Regions from separate parts of the Halomonas sp. DP1Y21-3 genome, predicted to be linked through region 3. Evidence: predicted binding sites of a transcription regulator. Region 3 holds the regulator's gene; each other region holds the start of a gene.
The links. The regulator sigma-54, encoded in region 3, starts transcription at its own class of promoters, with help from an activator protein. The targets are predictions, from matches to a motif close to TGGCACNNNNNTTGCTNT.
Positions count from the first base shown of each region.

Region 1: the regulator sigma-54 is predicted to act here: its motif matches at 4,876-4,893, upstream of KUV74_RS05125 (circularly permuted type 2 ATP-grasp protein).
Region 2: the regulator sigma-54 is predicted to act here: its motif matches at 2,476-2,493, upstream of hmpA (NO-inducible flavohemoprotein).

Region 1 is NZ_JAHVJM010000001.1:1,169,007-1,175,571, forward strand. Features, by position in the region: gene KUV74_RS05105 (GNAT family N-acetyltransferase) at 1-21, shown strand, start outside; gene KUV74_RS05110 (alpha/beta hydrolase) at 18-1,058, shown strand; gene KUV74_RS05115 (putative zinc-binding metallopeptidase) at 1,110-2,168, shown strand; gene KUV74_RS05120 (alpha-E domain-containing protein) at 2,337-3,323, opposite strand; gene KUV74_RS05125 (circularly permuted type 2 ATP-grasp protein) at 3,328-4,785, opposite strand; gene KUV74_RS05130 (transglutaminase family protein) at 5,369-6,307, shown strand; gene KUV74_RS05135 (phosphatidylglycerophosphatase A) at 6,384-6,565, shown strand, end outside.
Region 2 is NZ_JAHVJM010000003.1:635,909-642,473, forward strand. Features, by position in the region: gene KUV74_RS11480 (tripartite tricarboxylate transporter permease) at 1-992, shown strand, start outside; gene hmpA (NO-inducible flavohemoprotein) at 1,097-2,281, opposite strand; gene norR (nitric oxide reductase transcriptional regulator NorR) at 2,770-4,359, shown strand; gene KUV74_RS11495 (NnrS family protein) at 4,546-5,730, shown strand; gene KUV74_RS11500 (SirB2 family protein) at 5,737-6,126, shown strand; gene KUV74_RS11505 (c-type cytochrome) at 6,413-6,565, shown strand, end outside.
Region 3 is NZ_JAHVJM010000006.1:144,831-151,395, reverse strand. Features, by position in the region: gene KUV74_RS17255 (KpsF/GutQ family sugar-phosphate isomerase) at 1-319, shown strand, start outside; gene KUV74_RS17250 (KdsC family phosphatase) at 352-918, shown strand; gene lptC (LPS export ABC transporter periplasmic protein LptC) at 915-1,490, shown strand; gene lptA (lipopolysaccharide transport periplasmic protein LptA) at 1,503-2,033, shown strand; gene lptB (LPS export ABC transporter ATP-binding protein) at 2,033-2,758, shown strand; gene KUV74_RS17230 (RNA polymerase factor sigma-54) at 3,029-4,441, shown strand; gene hpf (ribosome hibernation-promoting factor, HPF/YfiA family) at 4,601-4,909, shown strand; gene ptsN (PTS IIA-like nitrogen regulatory protein PtsN) at 4,915-5,400, shown strand; gene rapZ (RNase adapter RapZ) at 5,454-6,335, shown strand; gene KUV74_RS17210 (HPr family phosphocarrier protein) at 6,338-6,565, shown strand, end outside.

The DNA.
Region 1 (6,565 bases), on a different contig from region 3:
CTGAAGGAGGCCAGCCGATGAGCGCAAGTGATGACGCCAGTCCCGACAACAGCGCCACACCGTTGCCCCTCGACAGTGCCGACACCCGCGAGCTGTCCTGCGCCGAAGCGGTAACCTTCGACAGTGGCGATACTCGCTGTCGCGGCTGGTGGTTTGAAGGTGTCGACGATGGTGCGGTGGTGGTCATGGCCCACGGTCTTGGTGGCACGGTGGCAGGCGGCCTTGTCGGCTACGCCCAGGCCCTGCATCACGCCGGCCACAGCGTGCTGGTCTTCGACTATCGTCACTTCGGCCGCTCCGACGGCGAGCCTCGCCAGCTGCTCGGCATCAAGCGCCAGCAACAGGACTACACGGCCGCCATCGACTATGCCCGGAGCCGGGCACCGGCCCTCCCGCTGGTGCTTTGGGGTACGTCATTCTCGTCGGCCCATGTCATCACTCTGGCGGCTCGTCGCGACGATGTCGCCGCGGTCATCGCCATGAACCCGATGCTCGACGGCCGGGCCTCGTCGCTGCTCAAGCTCAAGGACGCAGGGCTTGGCACTTTCCTGCGCATGACCGGGGTGGGGCTCGCCGACCTTGCCAGGGGCTGCCTCGGCCGGGCTCCTTGGTACCTGCCACTGGCCGGCGAGCCGGGGACCCTGGCCGCGCTCTCCGCCCCGGACGCCCTGACGGGGATCCTGTCGTTTGTCGATGACGACTTCGACAATCGCATTGCACCACGCGCCCTGCTGGGGCTTGGGCTCTACCGTCCGGTCACCCGGGCCCGCCAGGTTCACTGTCCGGTGCTGCTGCAACTTTGCCTGCGTGACAGCGTCGCGCCGATCGCCCCCGGCTACCGGCTGGCCGAAGCACTGGGATCACGGGCCACTCTCAAGACCTACGACACCGGCCACTTCGAGATCTACGAGGGTGACTGGCGGGCGGCCTTCGCCGACGACCAGCGGGAATTTCTCGCCCAGGCGCTGGCGCAGTCGCCGGCGCCAGCGCCCACGGCCCACGCCACCGAATCGCCTCAGCACACTCCAGACGAGACCGACCCGCCGCCCGCCCGGTAGCCTGGCTATACTGGCGACGACACCTGACTGGCCACGCCCGAGGGCATGCGAATGCGCCACTACCCCTGCCAACGCTGTGACAACCGCCTGTTCTTCGACAATACCCTCTGCCTGGTATGCCACTCCGAACTTGGCTGGTGCCCGGGTTGCCATGCCCTGGTGACGGTCGATCTCCAGCCCGATGGTCGCTACCGTTGCGTCGACGACACCTGCGCTACGCTACTGGTCAAGTGCCACAACTATTCCGTGGAAGGGGTCTGCAACCGCATGATCACCAGCGAGGAGGCCGACCGTGGCATGACGCTGTGTGACTGCTGTCGCCACAACCAGGCCATCCCCGACCTGTCGGTGCCCGGTCATCGTGAACGCTGGGCCAAGCTCGAGAGTGCCAAGCGCCGGCTTTTCTACACCCTCGACCTGCTGGGGCTGCCCCACGAGGTAGATGGCCGCCGCGCCAACCCGCCGCTGGCCTTCGCCTTCCTCGCCGACGAAGTGGCGGCGGAAGGCGACTGGCACTCCAGCGACGAGGGCATGCCGGTGTTCACCGGTCACGCCGGCGGACTCATCACCATCAACGTCAAGGAAGCCGACGACGTCGAGCGCGAGCGCCTGCGTAACGACTTCAATGAGGCCCACCGCACCCTGATCGGCCACTTCCGCCACGAGATCGGACACTATTACTGGGAGTTGTTGATCAAGAATCGGGACGAGCCTGCCTACATCGAGGTATTCGGTGACCACAACAACCCCAGCTACAGCGAAGCCCTCGATCGCCACTATCAGCAGGGACCACCGAATGACTGGCGCGGCCGCTTCGTGTCGGCCTACGCCACCATGCACCCCTGGGAGGACTTCGCCGAAACCTTCGGCTTCTACCTGGACATGGTCGCCATCCTCGATACCGCCGGACACTTCGGCATCACCCCCACCGGCTTCGACGAGGACCTCGAAGCGATGTTGACCACCTTTCGCCGCCTGAGTCTCGGCTTCAACGAGATGAATCGCGAGATGGGGCTGCTCGACCTGGTGCCCGAGGTGATCACCCCGACCATCGCCTGCAAGCTTTGCTATATCCACGACATGGTGCTGGCAGCGCGACGACAGCAGTGAACCGCCCGGTGCCCACCTAGCACCACCATGCGCCCCTCCCTTTCCAGGAGGGGCCGCAATGCTTGGCAAGGTCCGGCTTGGCTAGATCCGGCCTGGCAAGATCCACCTTGGCTAGATTCAGCAGTGGCTCAGGGCAGGCGGGCCATGGGATACCTGGCCCGCCTGGCTTCACGCCTGGTCGCTGGCCGCCAGTAGCTCGCCATCGCCCAGGTCATCGAGGGTCGGGAAGTAGGTGCGGGCGATCGCCGTATGCAGCTCGGCAAAGCCCTGTTGCAGCACGTCGATAAAGTCGTGCAGGGCCTCGGGGGAGCGCACCAGGGCACGGACGTCGGCCTCGGCCACATCGGCCAGCACCAGCGTCGCCGTGGCCAGGGCGCGCTCATGTCGTGGCAGCGAGCGCAGCGCGCGAATACTGTCCTTGAGACTGCGCGACACCGAACGCGGGAACAGGGAGTCCTGCACCAGGAAACGCAGCACGTCGGTGGCCCTGACCCGGCAGCGCACGTGCTGTCGATACATCTGGTAGGCCGTCAACGACTTGAGCACGCTCATCCACTGCAGGTGCTCGAACGGACGAATCTCGTCGCTATCACGCTGCAGCAGGTTGGCCGAGCGCACATCGATGATGCGGGTGATCATGTCGGCCCGTTCGAGCTGGCGCCCGAGCATCATGAAGGTCCGTGATCCACCGTAGCTGAGGGTGCCCTCGATCAACCCGATCAACGTCTGACAGCCACGAATCACCAGCTTCAGAAAGCGCTCTCGGCGTCCCGGGCCGAGGCCCGCATCGGCATGGGCACTGGCGGTCATGTAGAGCTGGTTGATTTCTTCCCATACCTCCCGCGGTACCACGTCCCGCGTGGTGCGCAGATTCTCGCGGGCCTGGGCAAGGGCGGACAGGATCGAGCCGGAGTAGCGTCGGTCGGCACACAGGAACTGCACCACGTTGCGATCGTTGGGCTCGTCGTAGAGGGTCTCGAACACCTCGGCGCCCCCGGTGATATCGACCATCGCCGCCCATCCCAGCGGTTGGCGGTAGGGCATGTCGAGCATCAGGTGACTGGAGACGTTGATCAGCCGGGCGGTATCTTCGGCACGCTCGATGTAGCGGGCCATCCAGTACAGGTTTTCGGCGACTCTGGAAAGCATCAGCATGGTCTCAGTCCTCCCCCGTCTCGACGATCCAGGTGTCCTTGCTGCCGCCCCCTTGGGACGAGTTGACCACCAGCGAGCCCTTGACCAGGGCCACACGGGTCAAGCCACCGGTGGTAACGTAGGCACCGTCCTGGCCCGACAGGATGAAGGGGCGTAAATCGACGTGGCGCGGCTCGGGCCGGCCATCGAACAGCGTGGGGGTGGTGGACAGGTTCAGCATGGGCTGAGCCATGTAGTTGCGTGGGTTCTCCTGGATCAGCCTGGCGAAGGCATCACGCTCGGCCTGGGAGGCCTGAGGCCCCATCAACATGCCGTAGCCGCCGGACTCGTTGGCGGGCTTTACCACCAGTTCATGCAGGTGCTCCAGCACATAGCGGCGGTCTTCCTCGAGCATGCACAGGTAGCTCGGCACATTGGGCAGCAGCGCCTCCTGATCCAGGTAGTACTTGATCAGTTTCGGCACGAAGGCGTAGACCACCTTGTCATCGGCGACACCGGCCCCCGGGGCGTTGGCCAGCGCCACCTTGCCGCTGCGCCAGGCCCGCATCAATCCGGGTACGCCCAGTACCGAGTCCTTGCGAAACGCCTCCGGGTCGAGGAAGGCGTCGTCGACGCGGCGGTAGATCACGTCCACACGGGTCAGCCCCTGGACGGTGCGCATGTAGACCACGTCGTCGTCATCGACCAGCAGATCCGGCCCCTCGACCAGCTGCACGCCCATCTGCTGGGCCAGGTAGGCGTGCTCGTAGTAGGCCGAGTTGTAGATACCCGGGGTCAGCACCACCACCTGGGGATCGTCCCAATGGCGTGGCGACATGCCCGCCAGCATGTCGTAAAGCTGGGGCACATAGTCGTCGACCGGATGAATCTTGCCCGAGGCGAACAGCTCCGGCAGCACGCGCTTGGTCACGTTGCGATTCTCGAGCATGTAGGACACCCCGGACGGTATCCGCAGGTTGTCCTCCAGCACGTAGACGGTGCCGTCGCCACCACGCACCAGATCGGAGCCGCAGATATGCGCCCAGACCCCGTGGGGCGGATCGATCCCTACACACTGGGGGCGAAAGTTGACGGATTGCTCGAGCACCGCCGCCGGCAGCACGCCATCCTTGACGACCTTCTGGTCGTGGTACAGGTCGTCGATGAACAGGTTGAGCGCCTCGACCCGCTGCTTGAGGCCTGCCTCGGTGCGTCGCCACTCGTCGGCGGGGATGATGCGAGGCACGATGTCGAAAGGCCAGGCGCGGTCGATCATGCTGCCCTCGGAATACACCGTGAAGGTGATCCCCATGGTGCGAATGGCGATCTCTGCTGCGTTTTTGCGCTCTTCCAGCTCGTCAGGAGCAAAGCCCGCGAGCACGTTACACAGCATCTTGGCCGCCTCCCGCGGCATCCCGGGCGTCGCCACCAGTTCGTCATAGAACCCTGCGCAGTCGTACTGCTGCCAATCCACATGGCTCATCGGCACACCCTCGATTGTTTTCGGCATCCGGCGACCCGACAACGACGATGGCACCCCCGCCTTCGACCGTACCGGGTCCCTCCTTGCTGTATAGCAAGCTCTGTACCAGGCCGCCGAGAATAGGACACAGCGCCGCGCCTTCTCGCCGGACCGACGGGCGCAATTGAGCAGTTTGGACAAAAAGCGACCACTTGCTCCTGCCGAAAGTGCGCCACGAGCCAGCAAGAAGGGGCAGCGAGCACCGATCTGGTGCAATCCGGGCGGCACCTGACGAGCGTGAGCGGCAGCTATCATCAGCCCTTGCGACGCCGGTCGAAACCCCCTGTTGCTGACGACGCCCACCTTTCGAGCTTGAGCAATCAGCAGGAGTCGGGTACATCTTGTCGCCACGGTTCGGGGGGGATATCGTCACCTTCTGCAACATTCGCCTACACCCAGGAGCCTCCTCGCTTCCCATGCCTGCCTCTTCTCGTTCCGCCCTCCCTGGCTCGTGCGCACCGCTGTCCTGCCCTGCTCAAGACAGCGGCGCCAGGCGGTGCCGTGTGGCCAGCCTTGGCAGGGGTGTCACGGCGGGATCCGGCAGATGATCTATCGACTTCGCCACACCACGCGCTACCACTACAGCGAGATCGTGACACTCAGCGAGAACGAGGCCTGCCTGATGCCCCGTGAGATGGCCTACCAGCAGGTTGCCTGGGCGCATTTGTCGATCTCGCCGGGCGAGTCGCTACGCCAGAGCCGACAGGACGCCTTCGGCAACCATATCGCGCTGTTCGCGGTCGACACCCCCCATACCCAGCTCGAGGTCACGCTGGAGGCGCAGGTCATGACCTCGCCTCGCGCCACACCGCCGCAGGCCATCATGGGCTGGGAGCGGTGTCGAGAGCGGTTGGCAGACCGCCACCAGCCAGGTTTCCGCGAAGCACAGCCGTTTCTTGAAAACTCCGCCTATATCGAGCGCCGCCCGCTGCTCGCCGCCTGGGCCGAAGACTGTTTTCCCGCTGGTGGCGATCTGGTGGACTGCGTGGAGCGCTTGAACCGTCGCATCTATGAGGAATTCCGCTACGACAGCGAGTTCAGCGACATGGAGACGACACCGTCCCAGGTGCTCCAGCATCGCCGTGGGGTATGTCAGGACTTCGCCCACCTGGCCATCGCCACCCTGCGCTCGGTGGGTCTGGCCGCGCGCTACGTCAGCGGCTACCTCGAGACGCTACCGCCTCCAGGACAGCCTCGACTGATGGGCGCCGACGCCTCCCACGCCTGGTTCTCCGTGCTGATACCCGGCTGGGGTTGGCTCGACTTCGACCCCACCAACGGTGTGCGCGCCGGCGAACGACACCTGTTGCTTGGCTGGGGCCGCGACTACGAGGACGTGGCGCCGCTCAAGGGCGTGGTGACCGGTGGTGGGCGCCAGCGCCTCGAGGTGGAAGTGGACGTTGTTCCCGCCGGGGAAGTCGCGGCCACCGGACCGACCTCCGCCAGCCCTGGCGATCACCCGGCAGCGCCGATAGCCGGCTGATTCGCTGTCCTTTATATTGCGCAGGCTCTGCCCGGCCTTGCCCTGCCCTGCCCACCGTCTTCTCAGGAGAGATTCCATGCAGGACCTGTTGATCTGGATTGCCACCGGCTTCGGCCTGGGCTATTCCCCCTGGGCGCCGGGGACGGTCGGCTCCCTGATCGGACTACCGGTCGCCTGGTGGCTGTTCCGGCTGCCGCTCGGCACGCGCCTGGCCGTTACCCTGACGCTCCTCGTGCTGGCCGTTCCCGTCTGCCACTT
Region 2 (6,565 bases), on a different contig from region 3:
TGGGGGTGATGGTGGCCACCGTCGGTATCGATGTGATGCAGCCGGTCACCCGCTTCACCTTCGGCACCGGCGTGCTGATGCAGGGCATCGACATCATGCCACTGGTCATCGGCGCCTTCGCCGTCAGTGAGCTGCTGGTGCAGTCGCAGAACCGCGCCTCGCGCACCGTCGAGGTCGACGCCATCAAGGCCAGCGTCATTCGCCGTCGGGACTTTATTCCGCCCTGGAGCGAGGTGCGTGAAATCGGCGTCTATCGCTACGTCAAGACCGCCATCATCGGCTACAGCGTCGGCGTGCTGCCGGGCGCCGGAGGCTCCATGGCGGCCTTTGTCGCCTACGCCGAGTCCATGCGCAGCTCACGCCACCCGGAGAAGTACGGCAAGGGGGCGGTGGAGGGCATCGCGGCGGCGGAGGGCGCCAACAACGCCATGTGCAGCGGCGCCTTCGTGCCGATGCTGTCGTTCGGCATTCCCGGCGATCCCACCACCGCCATCGTGCTGGGCGTGCTGGTGATCAACGGTCTGCAGCCCGGGCCACAGTTCCTCGACAGCCAGCTTGCGCTGGTGGCACCGATGTTCATGGCGCTGCTGGTGGCGGCCCTGGTGATGGTGCCGCTGACGCTCTACGTGCTGGGGCCCTGGTTCGTGCGCATCGTCTCGATCCGCCGCGATGTGCTCTACGCCAGCATCGCGGTGATCGCGCTGGTCGGCTGCTACGTGGCTACCTACTCGATCTTCCAGATGGGACTGGCGCTGGTGTTCGGGGTGCTCGCCTTCCTGCTGCGGCGTCAGGGCTATCCGGTGGCCTGCCTGCTGCTCGGCTTCGTGCTCGGCCCGAGCCTGGAGGAATACTGCCGACGCTCGCTGTCGCTGTCCGACGGCAACCCGCTGATCTTCCTCACCAGTCCTGACAGCCTGTTCTTTCTGGCGCTGACCGGGGTGTTCTACTACTTCATGGTGGTGAGAAAGCCCGAGGCGCGACAGCACGCCTGAAACTCAGGTTGGTGAGTGATGGCTGGGAGACACGACAAGGCCGCGCCCTCGGGCGCGGCCTTGTCGTGGTGGGCTGAGTGGAACGCGACGGTCAGACGTGCTTGTCAGGCGGCGCTCTTGGTAGGTTCAAGCGGACGCGAGGGACCGAAGTGCTCGTAGTGACGGCGCTGCTCGGGGATACCCAGTTCTGCCAGATGACTGTCGATGGCGCTCATGAAGGGCGGCGGGCCGACGAAGTAGCACTGGGCGTCGCCGCCGGGCAGCAGGCGGGCCAGCAGCTCACGCTCGAGGCGGCCCTTGATGTCGCCGCCGTCGCCTTCCTCGTAGGCGCAGACCCGGGTCAGCAGCTGCGGATACTCCTGGGCAAGGGCGTCGACCTCACCACGGAAGGCGTGGTGGTCGATGTTCCGGGCCGCGTGGATGTAGCAGACCCGGCGTCCCTGGGCCAGGGCCTGGCGTGCCAGCGGCAGCATCGGGGTCTGGCCGACGCCGCCGCTGATCAGCATCACCGGCGCGTCGCCATCGTCCAGGGTCAGCTCACCGGCGGGGGGCAGCAGTTCCAGGGTGTCGCCGACGCGCATCTGCTGATGCAGGAAGTTGCTGACCAGACCGCCCGGCTCCTGTTTCACCGAGATACGATAGCTACGGCCGTTGGGGCTGCCGGACAGGCTGTAGTGGCGATGCACGATTGCCTCGTCCACCGCCAGACGCAGGCCGATGTACTGGCCGGGCTCGGCGTCGGCCACCGGCTGGCCGTCGACCGGCTCCAGGGTGAAGGAGCGAATCACCTCGCACTCGCGCTGGATCTGGGCGACACGGAACTCGCGCAGACCACGCCAGCCGCCGGGGCGCTCGGCGAAGGCCTGGTAGCGCTCGGCTTCGGCAGCGATCAACAGCGCGGCCAGGTCGTTGTACAGGGCCGCCCAGGCGTCGGCGATCTCCGGCGTCACCACCTCGCCCAGCACCTCGCCGATGGCGGCCATCAGGCATTCGCCGACGATGGGGTACTGCTCGGGCTGGATACCCAGCGAGACGTGCTTGCTGATCACCGTCTGCATCGAGTCGATGACCTCCTGGGGCTGGCGGCGCAGGCCGACATAGGCCAGCACCCCTCGCGCCAGCGCCTTCGGCTGGCCACCGTCGGCCTGATGGGCCTGGTTGAACACCGCCTTGACCTCCGGGTAGCGCTCGAACATCAGCGGATAGAAACGGGCGGTGATGGCGTCGAGGTGTTCGGCGACCAGAGGGGCGGTGGCATCGATGATGGCGTCTTGGGCAGCGGTGGTCATGGCGTCTCCTGTCAGGGATATGGCGCAGCGCGCTCCCACTGTGGCAAAAAACCTTCACCGCGTCGGAGGCCTGGCTCGTTTGGGCTTACTTTGCTCTATGGCTTGTGAACAGAGCATCGGTTGATATGCCTCGACACCTTCGGTGCTTCCACGGGGTCCGGGCGTATCGCTCGTTGCCTTTCTGTACCCTGTATGGAGCAAGCGATATGCCGCTTCGCTTGAGGTGCGCCAACTTGCCACAGTGCGGGTGACCCAGAGCGGGTAATGAGCGGGCAGTGTGGATCCACAGGGCGCTTGCCAAGAGCGCTGGTCACGCTACCCGGCTCCTTTTTTCTGGCGCGGTTCCCGGCCACGTTTGCGACCCGATTCTGTCCCGGTATTCGCCCAGGACAGTGGTAACTCTTGCGAATGAGATCGAGGTTGCATGTCGATCTGACACTACAAGTGCTATCGTTTTGACACTATTGATAGTCAAAAGGACATTCTAGGTGGTCAGCTTTCTACGACGCCTGCGTGCCCTGCTGCAGCGCCTGGGCGATGAGCAGGGCCCCGAGCTCGCCGAGGCCTGGCAGGGCGTGCTCGAATCACTGGTGGCCCCCACCGCGGCGGATGCCAGCGCGCTGCTGGTGGCGCAGGGCTCCGGCCTCAGGCCGGTGGCTACCATCGGCCTGCCCGAGGGCGTGGCCGGCAGGACCTTCGCCTTGGGCGAGCATCCTCGCCTCGCCGCCATCGCCGAGGCGCCGGGGGTCTGCCGCTTTGCCGCGGACTCGCCCCTTCCTGATCCCTACGACGGGCTGCTGGATGACGGTCTTAGTCCTGTCCATGACTGCCTGGGGGTGGCGTTGCGCGACGGCGATGAGCTGATCGGCATAGTCACCCTGGACGCCCTGACCCCGGGGGCGCTGGCCGAGCTGGATGACCAGGGCCTGCTGGCGGCGGCCGAGTTGCTGGGCACCTGCCTGCGGCTGTCCCGGCGTCTGGACGGCGCCCGCCTGCAGCTCGCCCTGCAGCGCGATGACCACGGCCAGTTACCGCGTCGGCTGACCGGCTGGCGCAGTGGCGCCATGCGCAAGCTGATGGCCTCGGTGGAACTGGTCGCCGCCACCGACATGAGCGTGCTGGTGCTGGGCGAGACCGGCGTCGGCAAGGAGCGCATCGCCCATGCCCTCCATCACGGCTCGCGACGTGCCGATGGGCCACTGGTGGTGGTGAACTGCGCCGCGCTGCCGGCCTCGCTGATCGAGAGCGCCCTGTTCGGCCATCGGCGCGGCGCGTTCTCCGGGGCAACCAGCGACCATCGCGGGCACTTCCAGATGGCCGACGGCGGCACCCTGGTGCTGGACGAGGTAGGCGAGCTGCCGCTGGAGCTGCAGCCGAAGCTGTTGCGGGTGCTGCAGGAAGGCGAGGTCCAGCCGCTGGGCAGCGATCGGCTCCAGCATGTCGACGTTCGGGTGGTCGCGGTGACCAACCGGGATCTTGCCCTGGAGGTCGCCCAGGGGCGCTTTCGCGAGGATCTCTATCACCGGCTCAGCGCCTTTCCGCTGGAGGTACCCCCGCTGCGCCAGCGTCCCGAGGACCTGGCGCTGCTGGTCGGACACTTCCTGGAGCAGAACCGGGTGCGTCTCGGCGTCGGCAACCTGCGCCTGAGCGAGGCCGCGCGGGTGTCGCTGGCGGCCTGGCACTGGCCCGGCAACGTACGTGAGCTGGAGTCACTACTGGCACGTGCCTCGCTGCTGGCATTGGCCTCGGTGGACGTGCTCGGGACGCCCGATGCTCGCCGCCGTAGCGTACGCATCGAGGTCGAGCACCTGGGGCTGGCGCCAGCGACAGCCCGGGTCACTGGCGCGCCCGCTGCGCAAGGCGACACGTCCCGAAGCGCCGTGTCGCCGGCCGATCGGCCAGCGGGCGAGGCGCTGGATCGAGAGCCCTCGCTGCGGGAGGCCACCGAGGCCTTTCAGCGCGAGCGCATCCGGCAGGCTCTGGACACTGAAGGCAACTGGGCTGGGGCGGCTCGCCGGCTGGGGCTGGACCCCGGCAATCTGCATCGCCTGGCGCGGCGGCTGGGGCTAAAGGCCTGATTCTGTCCTGGTCATCGCCAAGGGCGTGCGAGGCTGTCGCGGGGTTGGGGCTGGGTTGGGGGATGCAGGGCTTGCCAGGGTGAGTCAGGTTTGCGGCATCGGCAGTGCCTTTGATGTGCATCATGGTGATGTTGTCCAAAGCGGGCCAGACTTCACAAGACCAAGTGAATTACTCAGGTACTCGCCATGTCATCCGTCGCCGCTCGTCTGCCTCTTGCGCGCCTCGCCTTTCGTCCCTTCTTCCTGCTGGCGGCGGCCTTCAGCGTGGTGGCCCTGCTGGTGTGGCTCGCTTTCTGGCACGGCATCTTCGTGCTGTCGCCCCGGGCGGGCATGCTGTGGTGGCACCAGCACGAGATGCTGTTCGGGGTGGTGGGGGCGGTGGTGTCGGGGTTCTTGCTGACCGCGGTGCAGACCTGGACCGGCCTCAGGGGGCTGCATGGCGCCCCGCTGCTGGGGCTCGTCGCACTGTGGCTGGCGGCCAGGCTGGGGCTGGCCTTTCCCGTCTTGCCACAGGCGCTGGTGATGGCCCTGGACGTCGGCTTTCTGCTGATCGTCTGCGCCGTGATGGCGGTGATGGTGATCCGGGCAAAGCGCTGGCGCAACCTGATCTTCGTGCCGGTGCTGGCGATCCTCGCCGGTGCCAACCTGGGCAGCCATCTGGGCGTGCTCCAGGGTGACCCTGAGCTGGTGCGCCAGTCGTCCTACCTGGCGGTGCTGCTGGTAACGCTGATCATGGGGGTGCTGGGCGGTCGGGTGATCCCGATGTTCACCGCCAACCGGCTGGGCCTGAAGCGCCGCCCGGCGCTGCCCTGGCTCGAGGGGCTGGCGCTCGGCAGCCTGGCGCTGGCGGTGGTGCTGCAGCTCACACGCACCCTGGGTGGCGGTCTGCCCGACAGCGTACTGGCGCTGGCGCTGCTGGTGGCGACGCTGGCCCACCCGCTGCGCCTGATACGCTGGCAAGGCCGCGCCACCGGACGTGAACCCCTGCTGTGGAGCCTTCACCTGAGCTACGCCTTCGTGCCGCTGGGGCTTTTGCTGTGGGCCCTGGGACTGTGGGGCGTCGGCCGGGCTGAGCTGGGTGTCCACGCCATCACCGTGGGTGCCATGGGCACCATGATGCTGTCGATGATGTCGCGGGTGTCGCTGGGCCATACCGGCCGCCCCATGCGCTGCCTGCCGGGCATCGGCGTGGCTCTGGGCCTGCTGGTGGCGGCGGGACTGTCGCGCTCGCTGGTGCTGGCGCTGTGGCCCTCGGTCACCCACTGGGTCTACAGCCTGAGCATCCTCCTGTGGTGTCTCGGCTACGCCATCTTTCTGGCCCACTATGTGCCGATTCTCGGCAGTCCGCGTGTCGACGGTCAGGACGGCTAGGCTCAGATGTTACCGCTCTACCTCACCCTCAAGTCCCTGCATGTGTCGCTGGCGCTGGTCAGCGGTGCCCTCTTTGCCCTGCGCGCGCTGTGGTCAGTGACCAGCTCTTCCTGGCTAAAGCGCCCCTGGGTGCGTGTGCTGCCCCATCTGCTCGATACCCTGCTGCTGGCGGCGGGGCTGTCGCTGATGGTGCTCACCACCCAGTGGCCTCACCAGACGCCATGGCTGGCGGCCAAGCTGACCGCCCTGCTGGCCTACATCGGCTTCGGCACACTGGCGATACGGCGAGCAGCCAGCGTTCGAACGCGGGCGCTGTCGGCCTGCCTGGCGCTGCTGATCTTCGTCTATATGCTTGGCGCCGCACACCGACACAGCGTCCTGTCCTGGCTGGGATAGCCTCTTTATTGCAATGCATTGATTTACCTCAATGGCGTTGATTTTTTCTCCTGACAGCGGCGACATTGTCGTCATCTTGTCTCGTCAATTTCATCGTTTGTCGCCGATAGTTCAGGCGACTGTTTAAGTGGTTGATGGGGCGAATCAATCAAGAATTTTGGTGATGCATGTCATATTCCGAGTGTTTAACTCAGGTATAGAAGAGCGCTCCTCAATACAATGGTCAACGGGGCCAGGGAGGTCTGACTCTCCGGCACCATGGGCCAAACAATGAGGAGACGTGGTCATGGCCGAGGGTCTGACAAAATCCGCAGCACGCAACATCTTCTACGGGGGCTCACTGTTCTTTTTCCTGATCTTTGTAGCGCTGACTGCTCACAGTCACTGGTACATCGTGACGGAGTCCACCAGCGCACTTCCGCTGACCGATTCGGTACGC
Region 3 (6,565 bases):
GCTGCGCGACGCCCTGCTCGAGATCACCCGTCAGGGACTCGGCTTTACCTGCGTGGTGTCCCCCGACGGCACCCTGGCCGGGGTCTATACCGACGGCGACCTGCGCCGTACCCTGGATCGCCATCAGGACTTCAGCTCGCTTACCGTGGATGACGTGATGACCACCCCCGGGCGACGCATCGGCCCCGCCACCCTGGCGGCGGAAGCCGTCAAGCTGATGGAGGAAGGCCGGATCACCGCCCTGGCGGTGGTCGATGACGAGCAGCGCCCAGTCGGTGCACTGCATATGCACGACCTGCTGGCCGCCGGTGTCATCTGAGCCTCATTTATCCCTTTACAAGGAACGCCGTCATGTCTCACGAGCTTCTCGCCTCCCTCGCGCCGGAACTGGTGGAGCGCCTGCGCCACATCAAGCTGCTGGCGCTGGACGTGGACGGCGTACTGACCGATGGTCGACTGCACTTCCACGCCGACGGCTCCGAGTTGAAGGCGTTCAACACCCTGGATGGCCACGGCCTCAAGCTGGCCAAGCGCGCCGGTATCCAGGTGGCCCTGATCACCGGGCGCAGCTCCCCCATGGTCACCCAGAGAGCCAGAGCACTCGGCATCGAGCACGTACAGCAAGGGGTCGAGCGCAAGCTGCCCGCCCTTGAATCGCTGTGCGATTCGCTTGGCCTGACCCTCGACCAGGTCGCCTACTGCGGCGATGACCTGCCCGACCTTCCCTGCATCCATCGCAGTGCGGTCGGCATCACCGTGCCAGGCGCCCCCTGCTATCTTCGTCAGCACGCCGACTGGGTCACCCAGGTTGCCGGCGGACATGGCGCGGTGCGCGAGATCACCGACACCCTGCTGATGGCCCAGGGCCGCCTCGACGATATCATCGACAGCTACCTGAGCAACGGACCGCTGACATGAAACTGAGCGCACTGCGTCCAGGCTTTCGCTTCTGGCTGGTCATCCTGCTGCTGGTACTCGGTGGCGGCCTGACGTTGCTCGACCCCCGCGAGAGCAACGTCCCCGACCTGGTACCCAATGACAAGGCCGGCGAGCCCGACTACTACCTGGTGGATGCCCGCCTGACCCGCTTCGATGCCCAGGGCACCCCCCACCAGCGCATCGATACGCCACGCCTTGTGCACACACCGCTCGACGACATCACCCGGGTGGACCAGCCGGACCTTGCGCTGATCGACGACAGCGGCCGAGAGTGGATCGCCGACGCCGACAACGGTGAACTGGGTCCGGACGGCAACCCCCTGACCCTGTCGGGCGACGCCCATCTCGAGGCCCCCGCGGAGCGTTGGCAGCTTGATACCGAGGTATTGGTCTACGACAGCGACAGTGGCCATGTCTGGAGCGAAACGCCAGCCGTCCTACGCCAACCCCCTCAACAGATGCAAGGGGAGCGCTTCGACGCCTGGATCCATGACAATACCGCTCGCCTGACCGACAATGTCACCGGTCATCATCCGCCAGAGCCTCAATAAGGAGCCCCTTCCATGATGCGTCCAAGTCCCGCCCTCCTGCTTGCCCTGGCCCTTGGCCTGGCCGCCGGCGCCACCGGCAGCAGTGTCCTGGCGCTGGAGAGTGATCGCAGCGCACCGATTCAGGTGGAGGCCGACCAGCTGGATCTCGATGATCGCGCCGGTACCGCGGTCTATACCGGCGACGTGCGCATTGTGCAAGGCAGCATGATCCTCACCGGCGAACGCGTCGAGATCCAGCGCAACGACCAGGGACAACTGTCACTGGCGACCGCGACCGGCTCACGTGCCTACCTCGAGCAGAAGCCATCCCCGGAAGAACCGGTGGTCAAGGGCTGGGGCCGCAAGGTGATCTACCACGTGGCCGAACGCCGCATGGAGCTGATCGACCAGGCTGAGCTGCACAAGGCCAATGACACCTTCGACGGTGCCTATCTGGAGTACTTCCTCGATCGCCGCGTGGTCCAGGCCCGCTCCAGCGCCCAGGGCGTCCAGGGCGAGCAGCGCATTCGCATGACCCTCGAGCCGGAAAGCCAAGGAAACTGATGAAGACTCTCCACGCTCGCCATCTGGCCAAGAGCTACAAGAAGCGTCGCGTCGTCCAGGACATCAGCCTGTCGATCGAGCAGGGCAGCATCGTCGGTCTGCTGGGCCCCAACGGGGCCGGCAAGACCACCTCCTTCTACATGATCGTCGGCCTGGTCAGAGCCGACGCCGGCAGCATCAGCATCGATGATCGGGACCTGAGCCGCGCGGCCATGCACCAGCGCGCGCTGGCCGGTATCGGCTACCTGCCTCAGGAGGCTTCGATCTTTCGCAAGCTGTCGGTGGCCGACAACATCATGGCGATCCTCGAGACCCGCAAGGACCTCGACCGCGAGGGCCGAGAAGCACGTCTCGAGCAACTCCTCGAGGACTTCCACGTCAGCCATATTCGCGACAACCCCGGCATGAGCCTGTCCGGCGGGGAGCGGCGCCGAGTCGAGATCGCTCGCGCCCTGGCCACCGAGCCGGCCTTTATCCTGCTCGATGAACCCTTCGCCGGGGTCGACCCGATCTCGGTGGGCGAGATCAAGTCCATCATTCGTCAACTCAAGGCCCGCGATATCGGCGTCCTGATCACCGATCACAACGTGCGCGAGACCCTCGATATCTGCGATCGTGCCTACATCGTCGGCGACGGCCAGATCATCGCCGAGGGCAGCGCCGAGTCCATCCTCGCCAACCAGCGCGTCAAGGAGGTCTACCTGGGCGAGAACTTCCGCCTCTAGACCGCAGGGCCGCCCGACAGTCGCAGTCGCATCAAGCGGCCGCAACACTTACCAGCATCAGCATCCAACCGCCGGCCCCGAAAGGGTCGGCCTCACCTTGCACACAGGGCCTCCCTCGAAAGAAGCACCTCCCCCCCTACCAAGTTGTTCCACATCGACCTTTCCACTCCCTCCCACAGGTCAAAAAACACCAACTTGGCAAGATGCTTGCATGTCTGATGACTCGTCGTTAGGGTAAAGCCTTTCGACAACACTGGTGGATCCCGACCCATGGCCCTCAAGGCGTCACTGCAGCTGCGCATCGGTACCCAGCTGACCATGACCCCGCAACTGCAACAGGCGATCGGCCTGCTGCAGCTTTCGACTCTGGACCTGCGCCAGGAGGTCCAGCAGGCGCTGGAGGCCAACCCCATGCTCGAACTCGAGGACGAGTTCGGCGAACAGCAGACCAGGGAAGCCGTGGAAGATGACTGGGCGGATCAGATTCCCTCGGAACTCAGTGTGGACAGCGACTGGTCCGACACCTACCAGGACCTGGGCACCACCCCCGCCGGCAGTGGCGAGGCGCCGGATTTCGAGCGCCAGGCAAGCTCCCAGTCACTGCACAGCCACCTGAGCTGGCAACTGGCGATGCTCGACGTCAACGACCAGGAGCGCCTGATCGCCGAGAGCCTGCTCGACGCGGTCAACGCCGACGGCTATCTCGAGCAGACACTGGATGACATCGCCCAGGGGCTCGAGCAAGACGGTCGTCGCCCCCCTCCCCTCGCCGAGGTGGAGGCGGTGCTGGTTCGGCTGCAACAGTTCGAACCGACCGGAGTGTTCGCCCGCGACCTGCGCGAGTGTTTGATGCTGCAACTGGATAGTCTGCCTCGCGATACCGTCCTGCTGCCCCAGGCCGGACGACTGGTAAGACAGTTTCTCGAGGCACTGGCCAGCGGCGACCGACGTCTGCTGAAGCGCCGGCTAGGACTCGATGACGACCAACTCGACAGCGTCATCGAGCTGATCCGGAGCCTCGACCCACGTCCCGGCAGCCAGTTCGGTGACAGCGATAACGACTACGTCATACCCGACCTGGTGGTACGCCACACCGAAGAGGGCTGGCGTGTTGAACTCAATCCGGATGCAATGCCCCGACTGCGCATCCAGCCCGACTATGCTGCGCTGATTCGGCGCGCGGACAAGAGCCAGGACAACCAGTTCCTCAAGGACCACCTGCAGGAGGCGCGCTGGCTGATCAAGAGTCTGTCCAGCCGCAACGACACCTTGCTGAAGGTCGGCCGGGAAATCATGGTGCGTCAGATCGACTTCCTCGAGCAGGGAGAAGCGGCCATGAAACCGTTGGTGCTGGCCGATATCGCAGACAAGGTGGAGATGCACGAGTCCACCATCTCCCGCGTGACCACCCAGAAGTTCGTGCACACGCCTCGCGGCGTGTTCGAGTTGAAGTATTTTTTCTCGAGCCAGGTCGGCCAGGATGGCGACGCCCATTCCAGTACCGCCATCCGCGCCATGATCAAATCGTTGATTCAAAAGGAACCTGCCCGCAAACCTCTGTCGGACAGCAAACTGGTGGAATTGCTGGCGGAAGACGGCGTCAATGTCGCCAGACGCACCGTGGCAAAGTACCGGGAAGCCATGAATATTCCGTCTTCCAGCGAGCGCAAGCGACTGCGCTGAGGCCTTGCGCTGCGGCGTCGCTAGCCTAGTTATCGGGAAAGCGCAAGCACTTGAAATTTCGCATGACATCTGCGTCTTTCTGCGTAGCGTCGAGGGGGTTTGCAGGATCGGAAAAAGGGTTACAATCAAGCCACCACCCGAAAGAGCAAGGAGCCTGTCATGCAAGTCAACATCACCGGCCACCACGTCGAATTGACCGATCCCCTGCGTGACTACGTACAAGAGAAGCTCACCCGTGTGGAGCGCCACTACGACAACATCACCAACGTCCAGGTGACCCTCTCGGTGGAAAAGGAACGCCAGCTGGCCGCCTGCACCCTTCACGCCGCCGGTGCCGACCTGCATGCCGAAGCGCAGGACGGCGACATGTATGCCGCTATCGACGCCCTTGCCGACAAGCTGGACCGCCAGTTGGTCAAGCACAAGGAAAAATCCCAAGCCCGCGCCCAAGGCGCCGGAATTCGCTGACTCTCATGACATTGGAAGCCATTCTCCCTCCCGAGCGCACATTGTTCGATGTCCCGGGAGGCAGCAAGAAGAGGGTGCTGGAGTTTTTCAGCACCTTCATTGCGCAGAACACCCCGAGCCTGGACAGCCAGGAGGTCTTCAGTCGGCTGATCGGACGTGAGCGCCTGGGCAGTACCGGCATCGGCAATGGCGTCGCCATTCCCCATGCCCGCAACCCCCACTGCAAGGCGCCCATCTCCGGCTTCCTCAAACTCGCGGAACCTGTCGACTTCGATGCCATCGATGGTGAGCCCGTCGATCTGGTGTTCGTGCTGCTGGTACCGGAAGAGGCCGACGACGCCCATCTCGCCCTGCTCGGCCAGGTCGCCGGCGTCATGAACGACGCCGACACACGTCACCGTCTGCGCCACGCCAGCTCCCAGCGCGAGCTTCACGAGCGCCTGCAGGAAGCCATCCGCCAACAGGCGCCGGGGGACGACACTCCCTCCTGATCGCGGCCTTGCCTAGGCCATCAGCAATGGACGCCTGCCCAAGGAGACAGGACATGCAGCTCGTGATCATCAGTGGTCGCTCCGGCTCGGGAAAGTCCGTGGCCCTTCAGGCCCTGGAGGACCTGGGGTTCTACGCCATCGACAACCTTCCCGCGACCTTGCTGGGCGCCCTGGTGGACGAGCTGGAAAACGGTCATTCCCGCCGTATCGCCGTCAGCGTCGACGCCCGCAACCTGCCTGAGGCGTTGGAACGCTTCCCCGCCCAGCTGGCGTCCCTCAAGCAGAGTCCGATCGACTGCCAGGTGGTCTACCTGACCAGTGATGCGCGAATTCTGCTCGAGCGCTATTCCCACACGCGGCGCCGTCACCCCCTGACCCGTGATAGCGACATGACCCTGGCGGAAGCCATCGAGTCCGAGCAGAAGGCCCTTTCGGGTATTCGAGACCTGGCCGATCTGGTCATCGACAGCTCTCGCCTGTCGGTGCACGAACTGCGTTCGCGCATCGCCGAACAGGTCGCCGACCACCGCAGCGGCCAGTTGAGCCTGACCGTGGAGTCCTTCGGCTTCAAGCGTGGCGTGCCGCCGGATGCAGACATCGTGTTCGATGCCCGCTGTCTGCCCAACCCCTACTGGGAACCATCGCTGCGTGATGCCAATGGCTGCGATCCCAGCGTCATCGACTTCCTCGAACGCTATCAGGACGTCGCCGACATGAAGCGCGACATCCTCGGCTGGGTGCGCACCTGGCTACCGCGCTATCAGCAAAGCCAGCGCAGCTACCTCACCGTGGCGGTGGGCTGCACCGGAGGACAGCATCGTTCGGTCTACCTGGCCGAGGGAATCGCCTCGGCCCTGGCCGACCAGCATCCCCGCGTCCGTCTACGCCACCGCGAACTCGGCCAGCAACGCCGACTGGACAGCGGAGGACTCTAGGCGTGGCCCGACGCACCCTGACCCTGACCAATCGTCGCGGCCTGCATGCACGCGCCGCGACTCGCCTGGTTACCTGCTGCCAACCCTTTGACGCCACCGTCACCGTCCACCATGGCAGCCGCTCGGGTGACGCCGCCAACATCATGTCGCTGCTGATGCTGGCCGCCCCCTGCGGAACGGAACTGACCCTGGAGGCCGAAGGCAAGGACGCGGACGCGGTGCTGGACGCT